3 regions of the Paenibacillus paludis genome follow, and region 2 is predicted to be linked to each of the others. Evidence: predicted binding sites of a transcription regulator. Region 2 holds the regulator's gene; each other region holds the start of a gene.
What was found. Region 2 encodes NrdR, which represses ribonucleotide reductase genes. Its sites were predicted from a motif close to AACACNATATATNGTGTT; they were not measured.
Positions count from the first base shown of each region.

Region 1 (3,281 bases), on a different contig from region 2:
CTGCGGGCGTTTCTTGTATTGCTTGTCGACAACATTGGCATTGGTCTGTGGCGCAGGGCTCGCTGCCTCAACTGCGCTGGCCGGTGCAGCTTCTACTGCTTCCGGTGCAGCCGTTTCCGCTGCCGGAGCCTCTTTCTTGTCTTCCTTCTTTGTGGTTTCCAGCACTTGCACATCGCGGCTGCCGTCGCGGTAGATAGTTACACCTTTGCAGCCCAGATCGAAGGCCATTTCGTACAGCTCGGCAGTTTCTTCAACGGTGAAGTCTGACGGGCAGTTGGCGGTCTTGGAGATCGAGCTGTCCACCCAGCGCTGAATTGCAGCCTGCGCACGGATGTGATCTTTAGCCGACAAATCCATCGAAGTTACGAAATAATCAGGCAGCTCTTCACCCGGATGGGCTTCCAGCCATTCCTGTGCGATTGGCACGAACTGCTCGTCGTAGCCGAGACGGCTTTGACGGAAATATTTGAAGGCAAAATAAGGCTCAATACCAGTCGAAGTTCCTACCATTGTACCTGTGCTGCCTGTAGGCGCCTGGGTAATAACGGTAACGTTGCGCATGCCGTGCTTGCGGATGGATTCACCCACCTCCGGATAAACTTCGGTGATATTTTTCATAAATCCGCTCTGCAGATATTTGTCGGTATCAAACGCCTGGAACGAACCCTTCTCGCCGGCAATTTCCGCTGAGGCCAGATACGCTTCGCGGGCCATAAAGCCGTACAGCTTGTCCAGAAACTCCAGCGATTCAGGACTGCCGTAGCGGATGTTCAGTTTGATCATCAGCTCAGCCAGACCCATGGTTCCAAGGCCTACGCGGCGTTCCAACTTCTGGTTGGCTTCATTTTCCGGGAAATGATACGGAGTCTTGTCAATGACATTGTCCAGGAAACGAACAGAATAACGGGTAGTCGTCGCCAGATCGGCCCAGTCCACATCATGATTCTCCGCATCGTAGAACTTCGAAAGGTTGACGGCGGACAGGTTGCAGACGCCCCAGCCCGGAAGTCCTTGCTCACCGCACGGATTGGTGCAGATAATCGGATTAAAATACCAGCTGTTGGACATTTGGTTGTAGTATTCCATGAATACCACGCCCGGCTCTGCCGATTTCCAGGCTGATTCAATAATCGTATGCCATACATCGCGTGCTTTAACAGTACGGTAAGGAATGACCCGGCGGCCGTCCGCCTTCCATTTATCAAGGTCTCCGTCCCAAATCGTATCATAATCAGGGTCAGTCGTATCCGGGAATACAAGCTCCCAGTCGAGATCCTCTTTAACAGCTTTCATAAAAGCGTTACTGACACATACTGAAAGGTTGGCATTGGTCACTTGACCCATAGTCTGCTTCACAGTAATGAAATCAACCACATCCGGGTGCCAGTCATTGATCATCAGCATCAGCGCGCCACGGCGGCTGCCGCCCTGCTCAATCAGGCCGGTCGTATAGCTGAACAGCCCGCCCCAGGAGACAGAGCCGCTGGATGATCCGTTCACGCCTCTAACGATAGCACGGCGGGGACGCAGCGAAGACAGGTTAATCCCCACACCACCGCCGCGGGCCATAATCTCGGTCATTTCCGACAGTGTCTGCATAATTCCGCCGCGGCTGTCTTTAGGCGAAGGTACTACATAACAGTTGAACAGCGTCAGCTCTTCACTGGCACCGGCACCTGCGGCGATCCGGCCGCCCGGTACAAGCTTCCAGTCATCGAGAATGGAGCGGAACTTGCCTGTCCATTCTTCCTGAAGCTCAGGCGTTTTCTCTACCGAAGCCATGGCGGCTGCGAGCCGGTCCCACATTTCCTCCGGAGTTTTCTCTATATTAAGCGTAAGCTTTTCTACATCCGATTTCACCAGTTCACCACTGCGTGTCTTCACGGTAACAATCCGTCCGCTGCGCTCCACAATTTCGCCAACTTCCTTGGTAGGGAATTTGGGATCGTCTTTGGTCAGGACGAGAACAACATCGCCTACTTTGGCATTATTGCTGTCCGCATCCTTCCACGCATACCGGTCCAAAAATATTTTCTCGCTAAGGCCCTCAAGGCGCTGCTTACGTTTCACTGTACTCAATAGAAAAACCTCCCGGATGTATGATATGTAAATCTTCCGTTCCATGATGTGGGCTTACGTTTTGTGACCCACAACAAAAACTTCCAGCTGCCCTGCTTGTGCAAAGGAAGTTCCTCTTGTCAATAACAAATAACCGTCAAATGCTCTGATAAATCAATATTTCAAGCATTTGTAACAATATATTGTGTGCGTCAGCTTTTAAACTATACCACATATTGTATCGGAGGTCTTTTTCGATATAAGAAGCCCCGTGGCGAAAAATCGGCATTCATGACGCCTTTTCTCACTCTTGCTCGTTTTTTTATAAAATCAGAAACTAAAAGTTTCATCTGCGGGTGAGTGAATCTTTAATATGCACAACTCTTTCGCAATCCATATCAGGTTATGAATTCTCTCTTTTACGCGCATACTACTTCTACGCTAGTTCGATATGATACAGCGCCGGAGGAGGCTGCAACATGACGCAATTATCCCGCAATTCCCTGACGCAAGAGGTCAAGACACCCGTACCGCTGCTGCCTGTTCCCCTATCCTTTGAGCGAAACTGGCTGCATGATCTGGAGTCGAGACTGGAGAAAGGCGGGCCTTGGGGAGACCTGAGGTTATCCCGGCTTGCCGTGCAGGGTGAAGAATCGGGCCTTGTCACCAGCTTCGACGAGCTGCAATGCCTGAAGCATTTGTCAGGACTGTCTCCGCTTCCCCACCAGCTTGATACCGCTCATAAGGTACTCTTTGAAATGTCTGGCCGGGCGATTCTCGCCGACGAAGTCGGACTCGGCAAAACGATCGAAGCCGGTCTCGTGCTTAAGGAATATTTGGTACGCGGACTGGTAAGCAAAGTGCTGATTCTGGTTCCCGCCTCGCTCGTCCTGCAGTGGGTTCGCGAGCTGAACGCCAAATTCGGCATTACTGCCGTAGCACAGAAGAAGTCCTATTCCTGGGGAAATGACATTGTGGTCGCCTCCATGGACACCGCCAAACGTGATCCGCATAAAGAACTGCTGCTCGGCAGCGAATACGACATGCTGATTATCGACGAGGCCCATAAGCTGAAGAACAAGAAGTCCACCAACTACCAGTTTGTTCAGCAGCTGCGCAAAAAGTACTGCCTGCTGCTCACCGCCACTCCTGTACAGAATGACCTCGGCGAGCTGTTCAACCTGATCACCCTGCTGAAGCCGGGGCAGCTTGGCAATCAGGGG
Region 1 is NZ_JBGJZP010000009.1:30,421-33,701, reverse strand. Features, by position in the region: gene ACAN56_RS18530 (adenosylcobalamin-dependent ribonucleoside-diphosphate reductase) at 1-2,124, opposite strand, end outside; gene ACAN56_RS18525 (DEAD/DEAH box helicase) at 2,538-3,281, shown strand, end outside.
Region 1: a site for NrdR is predicted at 2,251-2,268, ahead of ACAN56_RS18530 (adenosylcobalamin-dependent ribonucleoside-diphosphate reductase). Genes of this name have one in related genera too.

Region 2 (3,281 bases):
CACCGTATTCGATTAGCATGCTCCATGCGGTTAATGCCGCGATCGGCAGGGTGGAGGCCTCCTCATAAGTGAGGTGATCGGGAATAGGGACGACTCCGTCTTCATGCAGAACGACATACTCGGCCGCTACTCCGTTCAACGGACCTCCCAGACTTTCTTCTAACACCCCTGGTCTTGGGTTGCCGCCAATGAAGCGCTGTTGAAAATTACCTGCTACTCGTTGTCCGACCTGAAATCTAGTTACGCCTTGTCCAATGGCTACAATTTCTCCCGCTCCGTCTGATAATGGAATGAAGGGGAATTTAACTTCGATCGGCATTAATCCGCCGAGGACCACTAGATCCCGATAATTGAGAGAAGCTGCCCTCATGCGGATCAGCACCTCCTTAGGGCCTGGCGTTGGTTTGTCGATTTCCGTCATGGTTAATTCCTCAAAGCCGAAGCCGTTTGTCAGTTGTATAGCTTTCATCGTATTGTCCTCCCTGGAAGATCAGATTGATTACCCGGATTCTTAATTCTTATCCCCTTATTTGTCATAGTGGTGCTCTCCTTTTTGATACTATGTTATACTATGGAAACACTGTTACCAAAACTCAGAACTATTTTTCGATTTTTTTGAAAGTTAAGTAAAGCGCATTTATGGTAACAGTGTTTCCTGTAGGTATCATTGTATCCACTCAATTTCAGAAAGTCAATATGATTTTTGAGCCTCCATCGTTTATTGACAAGTGAAGGAAGGACAACTGTAAACAATTCCTGGTAACGAAAGTTGAAAACCTACCGAGAAGCTCGCATGCAAAATACTGAAAATCTCCGTAGGAGGACACTGGGAGATGTGCAAGCAGCCTATGTGATGGAGGAGTCGAGTGAATCGTTACGGACCGGGGAGCCTTTATTTCTCCAAGAAACGCTGTTTCGTCTATCTTACGGACTCAGATGCAGTTATTAGCTGATGTTCATATGAAATATTGCCTGATGGAGGGGGATAAGCGCAGTATGGTCCGTTAGCTCTGCAATATATGCTGATTAGCGAAAATAAAGTCTGTGGAGTCCGCAAGGAATTCAGGGTAGCAGTGGTTAGTCTGAAGTTGGATTTCGGAGTTAGCGGGCAGCCAGCCAATCGTAACTGGTGGTCGACCTTGGCATACAGTGTTGGGAGTGGCAGTCAGCATTAGCATTTGACGTTTGGGGATTTGGACTAGGCAGTTGGCGTTTACCTTTAACAACTGGGGTTCACAGGTTGAGCTCCGGATTGGATGCACGAGCGGGCTGTTGCCGTTGGCATTTGCAGCTCAGAAACCCCCACTCTCTCTTATTCCTCCAACTCCCATAAACAGCAAAAAAACGGCATTTCTGCCGTTTCTTCTGTGATGGACTCTCAGGGGCTCGAACCCTGGACAAATAGATTAAGAGTCTACTGCTCTACCAACTGAGCTAAGAGTCCATATGAAATTTGGTGGAGCCAAGGGGGATCGAACCCCTGACCTCATCGCTGCCAGCGATGCGCTCTCCCAGCTGAGCTATGGCCCCATGTGGCTGATTTAGAACTACAACTATGTATTCTAAAATCCGGACTGAGCTGTTAGCTCCCATCGCTTCGTCATGTTTAAGTTCCGTAGGCGACTTCTATATAATATAAAAAATCGCCTTCGGTGTCAACACTTTTTCAAAAAAAGTTTTTCGGGGTGTGCAAATTGCTTCTACAACCCCTCAAACTCCTCGGTGTTTTTAGAGAGCAGTCCCTTTAGTTCCTTCATAAACATGTTGATATCCTTGAACTGGCGGTACACGGAGGCGAAGCGGACGTAAGCGACCTCATCGACAGGGTAGAGCTGCTCCATGACCAGCTCGCCGATCTGACGGCTCTCCACTTCGGCTAAGGCGATGCCGCGCAGCGACTTCTCCACCTCGGAGACAATGGACTCCAGGCGCTCTACGGAGACGGGACGTTTCTCGCAGGCACGGATAAGGCCGCGCAGGATTTTGTCGCGGCTGAATTCTTCGCGGCTGCCGTCTTTTTTGATCACTATCAGCGGAGTTTCTTCAATCATCTCAAAGGTGGTAAACCGCTTGCTGCAGCGCTCACATTCCCGCCTGCGCCGGATGGACTTATTCTCGTTGGCCGGACGCGAGTCAAGCACTTTCGTATTCGTGTGATCGCAGTAAGGGCATTTCATAAGCCTTAAGTCACTTCCTTTTGCTTTAATGGTCGCTTTCCGGTCCGGCAATACGCCGGCTGCCGGTAAGCTGATTTTATTTCCAGAAAACACCGTTTATTTGATGTTATGAATATGCCATGTCCGGCACATAATACAGTTACCAACCGATAGGAGGTGAACAGCAATGAGCCAAAACAACAGCTCCAATAACCTGGTAGCTCCAAATTCACGCGGTGCCTTGGAACAACTGAAATATGAAGTTGCCCAAGAACTAGGTATCACGCTCTCCCCAGATGGATACCAAGGCAATAAAACTTCTTACGAAAACGGTTCGATCGGTGGTTACATCACTAAACGTCTTGTAACCCTGGCTGAGCAATCACTGGCAGGTCAATACAAATAACCTGTCCCCATAAGCTTGCCTAAAGAAGTATTAAACGGCCCACAAGGCTGTTTAATGCTTCTTTTTTCGTATAAATACAGTCTTCTCCCTTAGAACTCGCTGTAAATCTCCGTGTACTGGTCGTAGTAATAAATGACTCGCTGCACATAATGCCGGGTCTCGCCAAACGGGATATCCTTCACGGATGCCGCTGTACCGTCCCAATCGCCCTTTTCCAGCCAGCTCTTCACTTTCCCGGGGCCTGCGTTATAGGCCGCGATCACAGCCGTGCGGTTGCCATCAAACTGGCGGGAAAGCGATGACAAATACCAGGTTCCAAGCTCAATGTTAGCCGATGGCTCCCTCTTCAATTGCTGCAGCGAGACATCCGGAAGCTTGGCCTTTTCAAGCGCCCACTTCGCCGTATCCGGCATCAGCTGCATGAGTCCCAGTGCGCCTTTTTTGGACTCCCGGCCGGTCTTATAGTTCGTTTCCACCCGGATGATGGCTGCCACAAGGAACGGGTCCATATCGTAGGTAATACTGTGCTCACGAATTTCTGCTTTATAATAAATCGGATAAAACCAGGACATCCAGTTGGTACTCAAGAACAGGATTGCAGTGAATCCAACGAATAACAGGAGCAGCACTCTTTTTTTACGCAGCCATTTCATCATAGACCCAGCCTGTCCCACAATACGGCAACCTGCTGCTCAGTTTGGGCATGAGTACCGCTGTTG
Region 2 is NZ_JBGJZP010000005.1:362,140-365,420, forward strand. Features, by position in the region: gene ACAN56_RS12470 (zinc-dependent alcohol dehydrogenase family protein) at 1-469, opposite strand, end outside; tRNA gene ACAN56_RS12475 (tRNA-Lys) at 1,372-1,444, opposite strand; tRNA gene ACAN56_RS12480 (tRNA-Ala) at 1,455-1,530, opposite strand; gene nrdR (transcriptional regulator NrdR) at 1,701-2,177, opposite strand; gene ACAN56_RS12490 (alpha/beta-type small acid-soluble spore protein) at 2,344-2,562, shown strand; gene ACAN56_RS12495 (lytic transglycosylase domain-containing protein) at 2,652-3,215, opposite strand; gene coaE (dephospho-CoA kinase) at 3,215-3,281, opposite strand, start outside.

Region 3 (3,281 bases), on a different contig from region 2:
TTGGAGATATGCGCGGAGAATCCCAATAGCATAACGCTACTCTGTGTGCCAAACTGTGCACATTCCCTTTAACGAATGGTTAATAGTAACATTCTCCAAATCAAGTTCACAAAACAAAAAAAAGCCGCCATTTAGGCGACTTTGTATTTGAGCTTTATAAAAGGATCGCTCCTGCAGTTCCAAAATGCTCTTGTCCTATCGAACCTTACGTTTGTAAACTATGTTAACCATTTCAGAAGATATCAGCATGATGCAAAAAAGAATGAGCAGTATTACAGGAACCATAATCATTCCCAAATGACTTGCAAATATCCCCATCAATGATGGTATTAGGGTTGAACCCGTATAAGCGCTTGCCATTGCAAGTCCAATGACACTTGGGGAAGCTATTTTGCCAAAACGTTCCGGTGTTGAATGAACAATGCTTGGATAGATTGGTGCTCCGCCCAACCCCACAATAAATAGAGCACCTGCAGAAATCCAATAATGGACTGGCATAACAAGAATCAAAAGTCCAAAACAGCCCACGATCCCACCATATCTTATCAGGTTTTTACTGGATACGTTGGTCGACAGAAATCCTGATATGATTCGTCCAATGATGATTCCAATATAGAATAAGGAAGATAAAGCTGCTGCTGTGCCAGGAGAAACCCCTTTATTCCCTATAAAAAAAGATGCCATCCATAGACCTGCAGCAGCTTCCGATCCATTGTAACAGAGCATAGTAACCATGGATATTTTCACCCCTGGGATTCGTAAAGCCTCTCTGTTGCTGATCAGTTTCTTTTCGTCGCTTCCTTCCTCTATACTCTCCTTCTCAAAAATCTTCCATAAAGACAAAGACGCCAGTAATATCATCGCTATAGTAAGCAGAAGTAAGCCTACTGTAACGTATCCTGCACGCCAGTTGTTATCACGGTTCAGCCAAAACGACATTATAATTGGACCCGTAAATGCTCCAATTCCCCAAAAACAATGCAACCAGTTCATATGCTTGGCTTTGAAATGCATTGCTACATAGTTGCTCAATGCGGCGTCCACGGAACCTGCTCCTAAGCCCAAAGGAATAGCAAGTAGAATTAGAAATATGAAATCTGATGAAATAGAGAATCCAAGCAAAGCAATAGCCGTAGAGAGTATACTGAACAAGGTTACCTTCCCCGTACCGTATCTGTGCAACAATCTGCTGGCAAATAAACTCGATATTACCGTACAGAATGAGACTATTAACGATATATAACCTGCCATTTCTGTTGTGGCACCAATATCGTGTTGCATAATGGGCCAAGCGCTGCCTAGTAAAGCATCTGGCAATCCCAGACCCATAAATGCGAGATAAATAATCATTAGTAATAACGTAACCATCTTAGGGTTCTCCTCTATTTGGGTATTTGTCATCTGATCCAACTTCGAATCGAAACACAAATATAATAATATTGATATTCTTTCATCGGATCTTGCTATATTTTGACTGATTATAGCAATATTCAGTCAACGGACCGTATAAAGACAGATAATAAGGTAATGGGTAGCCCCCCTACAAATGTGTCAGCTTCTTCAGAAGTGGAAAAGTGCTTGCACCGCCTGAAGTTATGGGATTCCGATACTCTAGCAAAGCGCTTACTAGACAGATTTATAACGAATAAGGTGGTTTGTCAATATTGACTTTCCAACATATAGTGATTAAAATAAACAACGCACACTAAATATAGTGTTAATATGATTTTTCAGTATTTAAAACTAAGCAATTCAATCTTTACAATTTTAAGAGTAGTTTCAATATTTACAGGGGGACTGACACCATGCTAGTCGCGTATGATTCAAAAACAGGAAACGTCAAACGCTTCATCGGCAAGCTGAAGCTGCCGGCTGTGCAGATTGAGGAGCATATGACGATTGACGAGCCCTATGTGCTAATTACATATACCACCGGCTTTGGACAGATTCCAGAGAAGGTGTCTGCTTTCTTGGGGAACAATTATGCCAATCTGAAAGGCATCGCTGCCAGCGGCAACAAGAACTGGGGCAAGCTGTTCGCAAACAGTGCAGACTTGATTGCAGACCAGTACAATGTGCCAGTTATCGGTAAATTTGAGTTATCGGGTACTTTTGGCGATGTGGAACGAATTAAACAGGAGGTGAGCCGGGTTGCGGCATATTGAACTGAACAACATGTTAATGAAGCGGGACGAGAGCGGCTTCTTTCAACTGGACAAAGACCTTGAGGCAGTAGCCGAATTTATGCGGGATGTAGAGCGGCGGAGCCTGGTTTTTGCAAATACAAAAGCCAAGGTCGATTACATGATTGAACAGGATTTCTACGAGAACTTTTACGGGCAGTACAGCGTAGAGGAAATTGAGCAAGTCTACCAGATTGCCCATAGCTACAACTTCAGCTTCCCATCCTATATGGCAGCTTCGAAATTCTACATGGACTACGCTGTAAAAAGCAATGACCGCAAGCAATATCTGGAGCACTACCCGGACCGTGTGGCGGCAGTCTCCCTCCACCTGGGACGCGGCAACGCCGATACTGCCGGAGTGCTTGCCCGTTCGATGATGGAGCAGCGTCTGCAGCCGGCAACTCCAACCTTCCTGAATGCCGGTAAAAGCCGGCGCGGTGAGCTCGTCTCCTGCTTCCTTATCGAAATGGACGACTCGCTCAATTCGATCAACTACGTGCTCAATACCTGCATGCAGCTGTCAAAGATCGGCGGCGGTGTGGCAGTCAACCTGTCCAAGCTGCGCTCGCGCGGGGAGACGATCAAGGGTGTCGAGGATGCAGCCAAGGGCATCATGCCTGTGCTCAAGCTCATGGAGGACGGCTTCTCCTATGCTGATCAGATGGGTCAACGCAAAGGCTCCGGAGCAGCCTACTACAACATTTTTGGCTGGGATGTCCTGGAATTCCTCGACAGCAAGAAGATTAACGCCGACGAGAAAACAAGGCTCAAAACTCTGTCCATTGGGCTGATCATTCCGAACCGCTTCTATAAGCTGGCGAAGGACAATGAACCGCTGCATGTATTTGCCCCATACACTGTGTACAAAGCCTATGGCACGCATCTCGACGATATGGATCTGGATGACATGTACGATAAGCTGCTGGCCGATCCGCGTGTTAAGAAGAAGAAGGCCATGAGCGCACGGGATATGCTGACCAAAATTGCCATGATCCAGCTGGAATCCGGCTACCCTTATATCATGAACAAGAGCAACGCCAATGCGGCCCATGCCCTGAAAAATGTCGGACAGATCAAAATGTCCAACCTCTGTAC
Region 3 is NZ_JBGJZP010000001.1:152,105-155,385, reverse strand. Features, by position in the region: gene ACAN56_RS00625 (MFS transporter) at 196-1,368, opposite strand; gene nrdI (class Ib ribonucleoside-diphosphate reductase assembly flavoprotein NrdI) at 1,806-2,165, shown strand; gene nrdE (class 1b ribonucleoside-diphosphate reductase subunit alpha) at 2,152-3,281, shown strand, end outside.
Region 3: a site for NrdR is predicted at 1,702-1,719, ahead of nrdI (class Ib ribonucleoside-diphosphate reductase assembly flavoprotein NrdI). Genes of this name have one in related genera too.